DNA from 2 places in the Arthrobacter sp. FW306-07-I genome. Region 2 is predicted to be linked to the other one. Evidence: riboswitches for the same ligand, from Rfam matches in the RefSeq annotation. Region 2 holds a riboswitch; the other holds the start of a gene.
The links. A riboswitch is a leader RNA that binds a small molecule or an ion and turns the genes downstream of it on or off. The one in region 2 is predicted to bind glycine.
Positions count from the first base shown of each region.

Region 1: it holds a riboswitch for glycine, as region 2 does, so the genes downstream of both, gcvP (aminomethyl-transferring glycine dehydrogenase) here and gcvP (aminomethyl-transferring glycine dehydrogenase) in region 2, are expected to answer to the same signal.

Region 1 covers NZ_CP084550.1:831,334-838,743, reverse strand. Annotated here, with positions in the region: gene LFT46_RS03955 (L-serine ammonia-lyase) at 1-83, opposite strand, end outside; gene gcvT (glycine cleavage system aminomethyltransferase GcvT) at 578-1,726, opposite strand; gene gcvP (aminomethyl-transferring glycine dehydrogenase) at 1,738-4,602, opposite strand; glycine riboswitch at 4,792-4,889, opposite strand; gene LFT46_RS03940 (TetR/AcrR family transcriptional regulator) at 4,984-5,520, opposite strand; gene LFT46_RS03935 (MFS transporter) at 5,605-7,161, shown strand; gene LFT46_RS03930 (Dps family protein) at 7,255-7,410, opposite strand, start outside.
Region 2 covers NZ_CP084550.1:382,946-390,355, forward strand. Annotated here, with positions in the region: gene glyA (serine hydroxymethyltransferase) at 1-128, opposite strand, end outside; gene gcvH (glycine cleavage system protein GcvH) at 125-508, opposite strand; gene gcvT (glycine cleavage system aminomethyltransferase GcvT) at 555-1,667, opposite strand; gene gcvP (aminomethyl-transferring glycine dehydrogenase) at 1,677-4,541, opposite strand; glycine riboswitch at 4,694-4,793, opposite strand; glycine riboswitch at 5,110-5,207, shown strand; gene cycA (D-serine/D-alanine/glycine transporter) at 5,361-6,872, shown strand; gene purU (formyltetrahydrofolate deformylase) at 6,869-7,410, shown strand, end outside.

The sequences.
Region 1 (7,410 bases), 450 kb from region 2:
GCAGCAGCCCGCATCGGCCCCACAGTATGCGACGACGACGGACCAATACCGATCGAAAACAAATCAAAAACGCCAACAGCCATGTGCGTGGTTCCTAACTAATACAAGTGGTCGGGATGGAGCGGGCAGGACATCCTCTGCGTGCTCGGTCGCGAAGACGCCCGCTGAGCGGACGTGACGCTCCCTTAGACGCACGCTGCCGGATGCCCCGCCCACTCCGAGCGGACACGGCACCAAAGCGCCCGGCTCCAGTAGGCAACGATCGGGCCGACAACGCTCGCGAGTGCCGGGGAAAGAGAAACACACACGTAGTCCGGTCCCTCCCACACTCTCTCGCCCGGAACAAATAACCCGCACGTAGTCCGCGCCCGCCCGGAAGCTGTGCGGCGATCCTTTGCCCGCCCGTTGCAACTCCCCCGGTCGCAACGTACGCACGAGGGGGCGGCGGAGCCGGACTTTTCGAAAGCCTGCGTCAAAGCGACGAAGGAGCAGCACGCGTGAAAATGTGCGGTCCGCCCCTCCCGAAGGTAACCAAGCACCCCGACGGGCGAAGGTGACAAAGGCGGAGCACCAAAAGCTACTTGACCCGCTTATAGAACGGGAGGTCGACGACTTCGAAAGGCTCTGCCTTGCCGCGGAGATCAACGTCCAGGGCAGTGCCGGGTGCCGAGTGTTCGACGTCGACATAGGCCATGGCGATGGGGTACCCGAGGGTGGGCGAGGGCTGGCCGGAGGTAACTTCGCCGACGACTGCGCCATCCTTGAGGACAGGGTAGTGCGCGCGGCCGGCGCGGCGGCCCTGGCCCTTGAGGCCTACGAGGCGGCGGCCGGAGGCGCTGCCGGCGCCGGCTTCCTTTTTGGCTGCCAGCGCAGCCTTCCCCACGAAGTCGCCTTCCTTGGAGAGGGCGACGACGGCGCCCAGTCCGGCGGCGAATGGATCGCCCTGCAGCGACAGTTCGTTGCCGTACAGCGGCATGCCGGCTTCGAGGCGGAGGGAGTCGCGGGAGGCGAGCCCGGCGGGGATGAGTTCCCCTTCGTCGGCGATGGCGATCAACGCCTGCCACAGGGCGGGGGCATCGTCGTTGTCCAGGAAGATCTCGAACCCGTCCTCACCGGTGTATCCGGTGCGCGCAAGGAGGAGTTCCTTTCCTGCGCCGCCCACCAGGAAGGAAACCTCGACGGCGGCGTAGTACTTCAACTCCGTCACCAGCGAGTGCTGCGTGGCCGGGACCAGGCGCAGCAGCAGTTCCTGGGCCTTGGGCCCCTGCACCGCGATCAGGGGTGTGCGGGCCGACGCATCGTCCACCACAACGTCGAAGTCGGCTGCCCGCTCGGCAAGGGCTGCAGCCACCACGACGGCATTGCCGGCATTGGGCACCACCAGGAAGACGTCGGTACCGTCCTGTGCAGCTGGACGGCGGTAGATGATGAGGTCGTCGATAATCCCGCCGTCCTCATTGCAGATCAGCGAGTACTTCGCTTTTCCCTCGGCCATGGCGGAAATCTTGCCCACCAGCGCGTAGTCCAGGAAGGCGGCCGCGTCCGGGCCGGTCACCCAGACCTCACCCATGTGGGAGAGGTCGAACAGGCCCGCAGCTTTACGGACGGCGTGATGTTCGGCCAGTTCCGAGCTGTACTTGAGCGGCATCTGCCAGCCGCCGAAGTCGGTGAAGGATGCGCCCAGCTTCTTGTGTTCGTCGTACAGCGACGTGTAGTTCCCGGTCATGGTGGCGGGCCTCAGTTCTCGAACTCGGAGAGCGGCGGGCAGGAGCAGATCAGGTTCCGGTCCCCGGCTGCGCCGTCGATGCGGCCCACCGGCGGGAAGTACTTGTCCTGCTTGTGGTGGGCTGGGAAGGCGGCCTGCTCGCGTGGGTAGGCGCGGTCCCAGTCGGAGCTGACGACGGCGGCTGCCGTGTGGGGTGCGCGGCGCAGGGGTGAATCCGTAACGGCAAAGTCGCCGTTGGCCACCTGGTCGATTTCCTTGCGGATGCTGATCATGGCCTCGATGAAGCGATCGATCTCCGCCAGGTCCTCGGACTCGGTAGGCTCCACCATCAGCGTGCCCGCCACGGGGAAGGACAGGGTGGGGGCGTGGAAGCCGAAGTCGATCAGCCGCTTGGCAACATCCTCTGCCGTGACGCCGGTCCTGGCCGTGAGTTCGCGCAGGTCGAGGATGCACTCGTGGGCAACGAGGCCGCCTTCGCCGGTGTAGAGGACCGGGAAGTACTCGTTGAGCCGGGAGGCGACGTAGTTGGCAGCCAGCAGCGCTGCCTTGGTGGCCTCGGTCAGCCCCTCCCCGCCCATCAGCTTCACGTAGGCCCAGGAAATGGGCAGCACGCCGGCCGAACCGAATCGGGAGGCGGAAATCGGCACGTCGGTGGCGCCGGAACCTGCGTTCCAGGTGGTCGCGTCACCGGGCATGAACGGTGCCAGGTGTGCCTTGGCTGCAACCGGGCCGACGCCGGGTCCGCCGCCGCCGTGCGGGATGCAGAAGGTTTTGTGCAGGTTCAGGTGGGACACATCGCCGCCGAACTTGCCGGGCTGGGCGAGCCCAACGAGCGCGTTCAGGTTGGCGCCGTCGATGTAGACCTGGCCGCCGGCGGCGTGCACGGCGTCGCAGACCTCACGGACGTCGCCGTCATAGACGCCGTGGGTGGACGGGTAGGTGATCATGATGCAGGACAGGGCGTCCTTGTTCGCTTCGATCTTGGCCGTCAGGTCGTCGTGGTCGATGGTGCCGTCAGCGGCGGTGGCCACGACGACGACCTTCATGCCCGCCAGCACGGCGGAGGCGGCGTTGGTGCCGTGCGCCGAGGCCGGGATCAGGCAGACGTTGCGCTGCTGGTCGCCGCGGGAGTGGTGGTAGCCGCGGATCGCCAGCAGACCAGCGAGTTCACCCTGCGAGCCGGCATTGGGCTGGATGGACACCTGGTCGTAGCCCGTGATGGCGGTCAGGTCCGCTTCAAGGTCGGCGATCAGTTCACGCCAGCCGGCCGTCTGGGAGTCTGGGGCGAACGGGTGGATGGAGGCGAACTCCGGCCAGGAAATGGCTTCCATCTCGGCCGTGGCGTTCAGCTTCATGGTGCAGGAACCCAGCGGGATCATGGTGCGGTCCAGCGCCAGGTCACGGTCCGAGAGCTTACGGATGTAGCGCAGCAGCTGGGTTTCGGACCTGTGCGTGTTGAACACCGGGTGCTGCAGGTAGTCGGAGGAACGCTCGACGGCGGCCTCCAGCCCGAAGCCCTCGCCGCCGCCAACGGAACTCCCGGAAACGGTGGCGCCAAAGATGTCGCCCACCTGGGCGACGATGGCCGGCGTCGTGGTTTCATCAAGGGCGATGCCCACGGTGTCGGCGTCGATGCTGCGCAGGTTAATGCCCCGGGCCTCGGCGTCGGCGATGACGGCGGCAGCGCGGCCGGGGACGCGGACCGTCAGGGTGTCGAAGAAGCTCGCGTGCAGGACCTCAACACCGGCAGCCGTAAGCGAGGCCGCCAGGGTACGGGCGTGGCTGTGCGCCGTTACGGCAATTGCCTTGAGGCCGTCCGGGCCGTGGTAAACGGCGTACATGGACGCGACGATGGCCAGCAGCGCCTGGGCTGTGCAGATGTTGGACGTGGCCTTCTCGCGGCGGATGTGCTGCTCACGGGTCTGCAGCGCCAGGCGATAGGCGGGAACACCGGCGTCGTCCTTGGAGACACCCACCAGCCGGCCGGGCAGCGAACGCTCCAGCCCCTTGCGGACAGCCATGTAGGCGGCGTGCGGGCCGCCGAAGAACAGCGGCACACCAAAGCGCTGGGCGGAACCCACGGCGATGTCGGCGCCCTGCTCGCCCGGAGGAGTGATCAGGGTCAGTGCCAGCAGGTCCGCTGCCACCGTGACCAGGGCGCCGCGCTCCTTGGCGGCGCTGATGACTGCGGACTGGTCCCAGACGCGTCCGGAAACGCCGGGCTGCTGCAGCACAATGCCGTTGATGTCGCCTTCGGGCAGGCCCTGGGACAGGTCGGCGACCTCCACCTCGAAGCCCAGTGCCTCAGCGCGGCCCTTCACGATGGCCAGGGTCTGGGGCAGGACGTCGGCGTCCAGCACGGTCTTGCCGTCGGCGGCGGGCTTGGCCTTGTTCGCGCGGCGCATCAGGAGCACGGCCTCGGCCACGGCGGTGGCTTCATCCAGCAGCGAGGCGTTGGCGATGGGCAGGCCCACCAGGTCCTGCACCATGGTCTGGAAGTTCAGCAGGGCCTCGAGCCGGCCCTGGGAGATCTCCGGCTGGTAAGGGGTGTAAGCGGTGTACCAGGCCGGGGACTCAAGGATGTTGCGGCGGATCACCGGCGGAGTGACGGTATCGAAGTACCCCTGGCCGATCAGCTGCACGGCCGCCTTGTTCTTCCCGGCAAGCTTCCGCAGTTCCGTGAGGACCTCAACCTCGCTGAGGGCGTCCTGGAGGCGGAGGGCGGTTTCCTGGCGGATGACCTTGGGAACGGCCGTGTCCACCAGGGAGTCGACAGTGTCGTAGCCCACGGCTTTGAGCATGGTGTCGACGTCGGACTGGCGGCGCGCGCCGATATGGCGGTCTACGAAGGTGGTGGAGGCTGGGCTAACCGACACGAAGGAACTCCATTTACTCAGGCGGCGCAGGGTACGCCACAGCTATTCGGGTTCCTCCCCGCTCTGTATTGGACCTGAGAGTTTCCGCGGTGCCTGCCTGGCAGGACCCGCTTGCACCGTCGGTGAGCACAGCAGTTCTTTCGCTCCCCAAGGGGAGGAGGACAACTGCCTGCTGCTTTCCAGAGGCGCCTCGCCGCGGCGGTACAGGGGCCTGCGAGATTCCTGGGGAGGATTTGCTCCTACGGCGCCTGCCTGTGCTTCCGGCAGAACTCTCCCGCCGCAGATCAAAGGCTATTCACTTGTTGGGCCATGACGGCCGGTGGCGGCCCTCACAACTCTCCATTGTCCTACGCGCCCGCCCCTCCCGGCAAATGGCAAATGCTACCTGCGGAGCCGCTCCAGGGCGGCGAGGAGTTCCTCCACGTCAGCGGCCGCTCCCCCCGCCGGCGCGGGGGCCACCGACAGCATGGCGTTGAAGTAGAGGCCGTCACCCATATAGAGAACTGCCTTCGCCAGCCCCGGACCGACATCCGCCGCGATCTCGTCCAACCAGCGCTGCTGGATGGCCGCGAACCGGCGCCGCGTTTCCTCATGCGCCACCTCGGCAAGCCTGGTGGCGGCAACGATGGCCCTGTCCAGCGGTGTGTCCGCCCACACCGAGGAACGGATGAAGTATGCCGCCGCGCCTTCATCGGCCGAGGCCATGGCATCGGCGTCTTCCCGGGCAAGGCCCTCCAGTCGGTCCAGCAGCACGGCAATGAGCGCTTCCTTGTTGGGAAAGTGGTAGAGCAGGCCGCCCTTCGACACGCCGGCCTTCCGGGCTACGGCGTCAAGGGTGGCAGCGCGCTCCCCCACCTCGATCAACAGGGACTCGAAGGCATCAAGGACCGCGTCGCGGGCTACAGGCTTTCGGGGCATGCTTCCCATCATGCCCTTCCCCGGGCGGGAAGACGGAACCGGCAGCCATTTCAAACTATACCGTCCGGACGGTATAGTTATTTCATGACGACTTTCACCAGCCCCGCACCCACAGGCGCGGACAAGAACGCCCCGCGGCAGCCGTGGCGTGACTGGCTGGCGCTGGCCCTGCTGATGTTTCCCGTGCTCCTGGTCGCCGTGGACAACACCGCGCTGACCTTCGCACTGCCGGCCATTGCGCGCGCCCTGGAACCCACCGGGGTGCAGCTGCTCTGGATCGTGGACGCCTATCCCCTGGTACTGGCCGGCCTGCTGGTATCCATGGGGAGCCTCGGCGACCGGATCGGGCGCCGGAGGCTCCTGGTCATGGGCAGCCTCGGCTTCGCCGCGATCTCTGCCGCCACGGCCTTTGCCCCCACACCGGAGTGGCTGATCGCCGGCCGTGCAACCCTGGGCTTCTTCGGGGCCATGCTGATGCCGTCCACGCTGTCGCTGATCCGCAACATCTTTCCCGAGCCCAACCGCCGGCGGCTTGCCGTCGCCATCTGGGCTGCGGGATTCTCCGGCGGCGCGGCCCTGGGACCCATTTTCGGCGGCTGGCTGGTGGAGCACTTTTGGTGGGGTGCGGTCTTCCTTGTAGCGGTCCCCCTCATGATTCCCCTGCTGGTGCTGGCGCCGGCACTGGTCCCGGAGTCGAAGGATCCCGCGCCGGGGAAGGTGGACATCCCGAGCATCCTGCTGTCCATGCTGGTCATGGTGCCCGTGGTGTACGGCATCAAGGCAGTTGCCACGGAAGGGCCGGGCGCAGCAGGTCTGGGGGCGATTGCCTTTGGCCTGGCGATGGGGGCGGTGTTCGTGCAGCGGCAGCGGCGCCTGGAGCACCCGCTGCTGGACATGTCCCTGTTCCGCAACAGGGTATTCAGCATGGCCATTGCCGCCAACATCCTGGCCCTGTTTTCCTTCAACGGGTTCATCCTGTTCCTTGCCCAGCACCTGCAGCTCCTCGAAGGAATGAGCCCCTCCGCGGCAGGAGTTGCCATGGTCCCCGCGCTGGCGGCCACGGTGGTGGCAGGCCTGGTGGTGGTGCCGCTGGTCCGCAAGGTCCGGCCCGGGTACGTGGTGGCTGCGGGGCTGGCGTTCAGCGCTGCAGGCTACAGCATGGTGACGTTCGGAAACCACGACGGCGGCCCGTCGCTGCTGCTGGCAGCCCTCCTGGTCCTGGCGCTGGGCGTGGGCACGGCGGAGACCATCTCCAACGACCTCATCCTGGGTGCCGCCCCGCCGGCAAAGTCAGGGGCCGCCGCGGCGATTTCCGAAACGGGCTACGAGGTGGGCTCACTGCTGGGGACAGCTGTCCTGGGATCCATCCTGACAGCCTCCTACCAGCAAAACCTTCGGCTGCCGGCAGGCCTGGAGGGCACACTGCCCGGGCCTGTCCTGCACAACGCCGGAGAAACACTGGCGGGCGCGGTGGAGGCGGCCAACCTCCTGCCCGCATCGCTCGCTGGAGCGGTCCTGGACGCTGCCGCCGCGGCGTTCGATTCCGGGGTGCACGTGACTGCGGCGATTGGGCTGGTACTGATGGCGGCGGCGGCAGTCCTCGCCGCCGTCGTGCTTCGCAAAGCGCCAAAGGCGGTCTAGTGCCGCCGGGCCGCCTGGAACGGTCCGGGCAACAGAAAGTGCCCGGGGCCGAGGAGGAATCCCCTCGGCACCGGGCGCCCCGTGAAGTGCCCGCTACTTCGAGTCGGCAGCCGTGACCTTGGCGGTTGGCTTCATGTTTTCGGCCTGCACCATCCAGGCGAACTGCTCCAGCCGGGCGATGAACTCATGCAGGAGGTCCGCCGAGGTGGGGTCCTCCTCGTCCACTTCGTCATGGACCTTGCGCATGGT
Region 2 (7,410 bases):
CCGTCGCGCTGGCGGCCCAGTTCGTCGTCGATCTTGGCTGCGACCTCCGGGTCCAACCCGGAAAGGTCCGCGTTGAGGCTCGGGGAGACTACCTGCTCGAACACTGCGGTGTCAGCGGCCGCGCTCACAGTTCGCCGCCGTTTGCTTCGGCGTATTCCTCTGCGGACAACAGCGGGCCCTCTTCGGTGACGGTGACCTTGAAGAGCCAGCCGGCGCCGTACGGGTCGTTGTTGATCACGGCGGGGTCGCTGACGACGTCGTCGTTGACTTCCGTGACCTCGCCCGTAACGGGGGAGTACAGGTCTGAAACGGACTTGGTGGACTCGATTTCGCCACAGGTCTCACCTGCGGTCACCGTGGAGCCAACCTCGGGCAGGTCCACGTAGACAATGTCGCCCAGTGCTTCGGCGGCAACAGCGGACACACCAACCACGGACGGGCCGGAGCCGTCAGCGGCGATCCATTCGTGTTCGGCGGAGTACTTCAGTTCAGCGGCAACTTTAGCCATGGTTTTTTTCCTTAAATTTGGTGTTCAAGAGTGGGAAGCGCCGAAGCTACTTTTGGCGCTTGTAGAACGGCAGGGCAACAACTTCGAAGGGCTCGGCCTTTCCCCTGAGGTCCACGTCCAGCGCGGTGCCCAGCCCGGCGTGCTGGACGTCGACGTAGGCAAGTGCAACAGGGTAGCCAAGGGTCGGGCTGGGCTGGCCGGAGGTCACTTCGCCCACCACGTTGCCGTCCTTGAGGACCGGGTAGCCACCCCGGCCGGCGCGCCGGCCTAGGCCCTTCAGGCCGACGAGCTTGCGCTTGGAACCGGACTCCTTGGCCGCCTCGAGTGCAGCCCGGCCGACGAAGTCGCCTTCCTTGGACTTGAGCGCAACTACGGGGCCAAGGCCGGCGTCGAACGGTGAACGCTCAAGCGACAGCTCGTTGCCGTACAGCGGCATGCCGGCCTCAAGGCGGAGTGAGTCGCGCGATGCGAGGCCGCACGGAATGATGCCAAACTCTTCGCCGGCCTGGGCCACGGACTCCCACAGGGAAGCGGCGCCTTCATTCGGCAGGAAGAGCTCAAAGCCGTCTTCGCCGGTGTACCCGGTGCGGGCAAGGATGACGTCCTGGCCTGCGATGGTCAGCTCATTGAAGGCGTAGTACTTCAGGTCGGTGACCAGGGCGTGCTGGGATTCATCCGTGAGCTTGAGCAGGATCGCCTCGGCCTTGGGTCCCTGGACTGCGACGAGGGAGGTGGCCGCGGAAGCGTCCTCCACCTTCACGTCGAAGTTGGCTGCCCGCTCGGCGAGGGCGGCCGCCACGGTGGGGGCGTTGCCGGCGTTGGGCACCACCAGGTACTTTTCGTCGCCAAAACGGTAGGTGATGAGGTCGTCGATGATGCCGCCGTCCTCGTTGCAGATCAGCGAGTACTTGGCCTTGCCATCCGCGATGGCGGACAACTTGCCCACCAGGGCGTAGTCGAGGAAAGCGCCGGCTTCGGGGCCGGTGACCCTGACTTCGCCCATGTGGGAGAGGTCGAACAGGCCCGCGGCTTTGCGGACGGCGTGGTGCTCGGCCAGTTCAGAGCCGTACTTGAGCGGCATCTGCCAGCCACCGAAGTCGGTGAAGGAGGCGCCCAGTTTCTTGTGCTCTTCATAAAGAGCCGTGTAGTTCTCAGTCATGGGGAATCCTTAGTTTTCGAACTCGGACAGCGGCGGGCAGGAGCAGATCAGGTTCCGGTCTCCACCGGCGCCGTCGATGCGCCCCACCGGCGGGAAGTACTTGTCCTGCTTGAGGTGGTGGACGGGGAAGGCAGCCTGCTCGCGCGGGTAGGCGCGGTCCCAGTTGGAGTTGACGACGGCGGACGCGGTGTGGGGTGCGTTGCGCAGCGGTGAGTCCTGGACAGTGAAGTCGCCGTTGGCCACCTGGTCTATTTCCTTGCGTATGGTGATCATGGCTTCGATGAAGCGGTCGATCTCGGCCAGGTCCTCGGACTCGGTGGGCTCCACCATCAGCGTGCCGGCGACCGGGAAGGCCAGGGTGGGGGCGTGGAAGCCGAAGTCGATGAGGCGCTTGGCCACGTCCTCCGCGGTGACTCCTGTCTTGGCGGTAAGGTCGCGCAGGTCCAGGATGCATTCGTGGGCAACGAGTCCGCCTTCACCGGTGTAGAGAACCGGGAAGTGGTCGTTCAGGCGCACGGCAACGTAGTTCGCTGCGAGCAAGGCTGCCTTGGTGGCCTCGGTCAGGCCCTCGCCGCCCATGAGCTTCACGTAGGCCCAGGAGATCGGCAGGACACCCGCGGACCCGAAGTTGGAGGCGCTGATGGCCACGCCGTGGCCTTCCTGGTGCGCTGCCTTATTGGCATCGCCGGGCATGAAGGGCGCCAAGTGCGCCTTGGCTGCAACCGGACCGACGCCGGGTCCGCCGCCGCCGTGGGGGATGCAGAAGGTCTTGTGCAGGTTCAGGTGGGACACATCGCCGCCGAACTTGCCGGGCTGGGCCAGGCCCACAAGGGCGTTCAGGTTGGCACCGTCAACGTAGACCTGGCCGCCGGCCGCGTGGACAGCCTCGCAGATCTCGGTCACGTCCGCGTCGTAGACGCCGTGGGTGGACGGGTAGGTGATCATGATCGCCGAGAGGACGTCCTTGTTCGCCTCGATCTTCGCGTACAGGTCCTCGTGGTCGATCGTGCCGTCGGCGGCCGTGGCAACGACGACGACCTTCATGCCGGCCAGGACGGCGGAGGCGGCGTTGGTGCCGTGGGCGGAGGCGGGGATCAGGCAGACGTTGCGCTGGGTGTCGCCGTTGGCACGGTGGTAGCCGCGGATGGCCAGCAAGCCGGCGAGCTCGCCCTGGGACCCGGCGTTGGGCTGGAGGGACACCTGGTCGTAGCCGGTGATTTCCGCCAGGTCGGCTTCCAAGCCGCTGATCAGTTCGCGCCAGCCTTCGGTCTGGGAGTCCGGGGCGAACGGGTGGATGGAGGCGAACTCGGGCCAGGAGATGGCTTCCATCTCGGCGGTCGCGTTCAGCTTCATGGTGCACGAGCCCAGCGGAATCATGGTGCGGTCCAGCGCCAGGTCGCGGTCTGAGAGCTTACGGATGTAGCGCAGCAGCTGCGTCTCGGACCGGTGGGTGTTGAACACCGGGTGCTGCATGTACTCGGAGGTCCGGAGTACCTCTGCGGGGAGGTCGAAGCCCTCGGCGTCCACCACCGGGCCGGCACCAAAGGCGACGGCGATCGCGGACAGGATTTCCGGCGTCGTGGTTTCATCCGTGGAGACACCGATGGTGTCGGCGTCGATGTAGCGCAGGTTGATGCCGCGTGCTTCAGCTGCGGTGATGACCTTTGCGGCCTTGCCGGGAACTGAGACGGTGACAGTGTCGAAGAACGTCTCGGTGGCCAGTTCCCGTCCAGCGGCCTTGAGGGTGGTGGCGAGGACGCGGGCGTTGTTGTGGACGCGCTCGGCGATGGCCTTCAGGCCGTCCGGGCCGTGGTAGACGGCGTAGAAGGAGGACACGATGGCCAGCAGCGCCTGCGCCGTGCAGATGTTGGACGTGGCCTTCTCGCGGCGGATGTGCTGCTCGCGGGTCTGCAGCGCCAGGCGGTAGGCCGGGAGGCCGGCGTCGTCCTTGGAAACACCCACCAGGCGGCCGGGCATGGAACGCTCCAGGCCCTTGGCCACGGCCATGTAGGCGGCGTGCGGGCCGCCGAAGAACAGCGGCACCCCGAAACGCTGGGTGGAGCCGACGGCGATGTCGGCACCCTGCTCGCCCGGAGGGGTGATCAGGGTCAGGGCCAGCAGGTCAGCGGCCACCGTCACCAGCGCGCCGCGCTCCTTCGCTTCGGCGATGACGTCGGCGTGGTTGAAGACGCGGCCGGAGACGCCGGGCTGCTGGAGCACGATCCCGTTGATCGCGCCTTCAGGGAGTCCCTTGGACAGGTCGGCGACCTCAACCTCGAAGCCGAGCGCCTCGGCGCGGCCCTTGACGATGGCGATGGTCTGCGGCAGGACGTCGGCGTCCAGCACGGTCTTGCCGTCGCGGGCGCCAGCGTTTTGGCCGCTGGCCTTATTGGCCCTGCGCATCATCAGTACGGCTTCGGCCACGGCGGTGGCTTCATCCAGCAGCGAGGCGTTGGCGATGGGCAGGCCCACCAGGTCCTGGACCATGGTCTGGAAGTTCAGCAGCGCCTCCAGCCGGCCCTGGGAAATTTCGGGCTGGTACGGCGTGTAGGCGGTGTACCAGGCAGGGGCTTCCAGGATGTTCCGTCGGATGACGGCAGGGGTGATGGTGTCGTAGTAGCCCTGGCCGATCATCTGCACGGCAGTCTTGTTCTTGGCGGCGAGCCTGCGCAGTTCCGCAAGCACCTCAACCTCGCTCAGGGCGCCCTTGAGCGCGAGCGGCTTGGACTGGCGGATCGAACTGGGGACAGCGATGTCCACCAGGCCGTCAACGCTGTCGTAGCCAACGGCCTTGAGCATGGTGTCGACGTCAGCCTGGCGGCGTGCACCAATGTGCCGGTCCGCAAAGACAGACGGTTGGGATTGAATCGTCATGAGGAACTCCAGGTTTGGCCGGCCACGGGTGGCTCGGCATGGATCGGGTCCCTCCCCGCTCTGTATTGGACCTGAGAGATTCCGCATCCCCGCCAAGGTCTGCTTGCACCGTCGGTGAGCGCTGCCGGAGCAGCACTGCTTTCCAGAGTCGCCTCGCCGTGACGGTACATGGGCCTGAGAGATTCCTGGGGAGGATTTGCTCCTACGGCGCCTGCCCGGTGATAGCCGGGAGAACTCTCCCGCCACAGCTCGAAAGGCTTATTGAAATATGGGTGATTCGGCTCACAAGTTACAGGATGGCGCCCCGGAGAGCAAATCGGTCCGCCATGCAGCGCGCTGGCAAGTACAGGTGCGTTACGCGGCGACCGTAATGCCGGGCTTGACTTTTGTTCGTGACGGACGCCACACTGAACCCCGTGATCCGGCCGGGCAGCGGAACTGGCCCAAAGAACGCTGGGCGCTCCGTCGCCGGCTGTGATTACCGGAGGCCCCGAAATGCACCGTGCGGCTTGAAGTCCACAGCGGATGCACTCCGATAACTGAACACTGATTTACCAATTAACGCTTTTGACCTGCGGCGGGAGAGCCCTGCCGGTACGTTCAGCAGGCGCCGTAGGAGCAAACCCTCCCCAGGAAACTCTCAGGCCCACGTACCGCCGCGGTGAGGCAACTCTGGAAAGCAGCCAGGCCCTGTCCTGGCTCACCGACGGTGCAAGCACGCCATCCCGGCGCGTGGAAACTCTCAGGTCCCAGACAGAGCGGGGAGGAAATCCAATCTTTGCGACACCCCGGGTGCCGCTCGAACGATGGAGTTCCTCAATGACGACCCACTCCCCGACGTCCCCCGGAAGCGGAGCCCCGCACCTGGAGCGGCAGCTCAGCAACCGCCACATCCAACTGATCGCCATCGGCGGCGCAATCGGCACCGGCCTGTTCATGGGTTCCGGAAAGACCATTTCGGCAGCCGGCCCCTCGGTGATCTTCGTGTACATGATCATCGGCTTCATGCTGTTCTTCGTTATGCGTGCCATGGGCGAACTGCTGCTCAGCAACCTCAACTACAAGTCGTTCAGCGATTTCGCCGCAGACCTGCTGGGCCCCTGGGCCGGCTTCTTTACGGGCTGGACCTACTGGTTCTGCTGGGTCATCACCGGCATCGCTGATGTCATTGCCATCGCGGGCTACTCCCGTGAACTGTGGCCCGGGGTGCCCCTGTGGATCCCCGGCTTGGCCACCGTGGCCATCCTGCTCCTGCTGAACCTCACCACCGTCAAGGCCTTTGGCGAGACGGAGTTCTGGTTCGCTCTGATCAAGATCATTGCCATTGCAGCTCTGATCATTGTTGGCCTGTTCATGATCTTCACCGGTTTCCAGTCCGACGCCGGCCCTGCCACCTTCACCAACCTGTGGAGCCACGGCGGATTCTTCCCGAACGAGTTCATGGGCTTCGTGGCCGGCTTCCAGATCGCAGTCTTCGCCTTCGTGGGCATCGAACTGGTGGGCACCACCGCGGCCGAGGCCAAGAACCCTGAGCGGAACCTGCCCAAGGCCATCAACTCCATCCCCATCCGCGTGCTGCTCTTCTATGTAGGTGCCCTCATCATCCTGATGGCTGTCACCCCCTGGACCGAGTTCAGGGCAGGCCACAGCCCATTCATCGCCATGTTCTCCCTGGCGGGCCTGGGTGCCGCCGCCACCGTGGTCAACCTCGTGGTGCTGAGCTCCGCAATGTCCTCCGCGAACTCCGGCATCTACTCAACCTCACGCATGGTCTTCGGCCTTGCACAGGAAGGCGACGCTCCGGACGTCTTTGGCAAACTGTCCCGGCGGAAGGTGCCCCAGAACGCACTGTTCCTCTCCTGCGTGCTGCTGCTGTCCGGCGTCGTCCTCATGTATGCGGGCCAGGACGTGGGCAAGGCCTTCGACATGGTGACCACTGTGTCCGCTGTCTGCTTTGTCTTTGTCTGGTCGATCATCCTGGCCAGCTACATCGCCTTCCGCCGCCGCCGGCCGCACCTGCACGACGCATCGAAGTTCAAGATGCCCGGCGGTATTGCCATGGTCTGGGTGGTCTTCGCCTTCTTCGGCTTCGTGATCTGGACCCTCACCACCCAGCCAGACACCCTGGTGGCCCTGCTGGTCACCCCGGTCTGGTTCATCCTGCTGGGCGCCGCATGGTTCGTCCTCCGCCGCCGGCCCGCACACCAGGCCCGTTTTGCCACGTTCCAGGCTGAACTGCAGGCAGACCAGGACTTCGCCGACGCCGCATCCGGCAAGGCTTCCCGTCCGGGTGCCGCCGCAGAAGTGGGGGAAGAGCGGGTCAAGCGGTGATCGGCACGGAAACCCGCACATCGCAGGCGGGCACGGCCGCGGCCGGACAGCGCCAGGCCATGGTTCCCGAAACCGGCAAGGAATTCGTGCTGACCTTCCATTGCCCGGATGCCCTTGGCATTGTCCAGGCGGTGGCGGCATACCTGCTGGAGCAGGAATGCTACATCGTGGACATCAAGCAGTTTGGCGACAGGGCAAGCGGCCGGTTTTTCATGCGCATCCACGTCACCTCGCAGGTAGAGATGGAACTCGACCGCCTCCGCTCCGGTTTTGAACAAGTGGCCCGGGAATGGCGGATGGACTGGCGCCTGGAACGGCATGGCCGCAAGCAGCCCATCCTGGTGATGGTGTCCAAGTACGACCACTGCCTCAACGACCTCCTGTTCCGTGCCCGCAGTGGCGAGTTGCCCGTCCGAATTGCCGCCGTGGTGTCCAACCACCCGGACCTGGAACCCCTTGCCGCCTGGCACGGTGTTCCGTTCCATCACATTCCCGTGACCCCGGATACCAAGGCGGATGCTGAAGAGCGCCTGCTGGA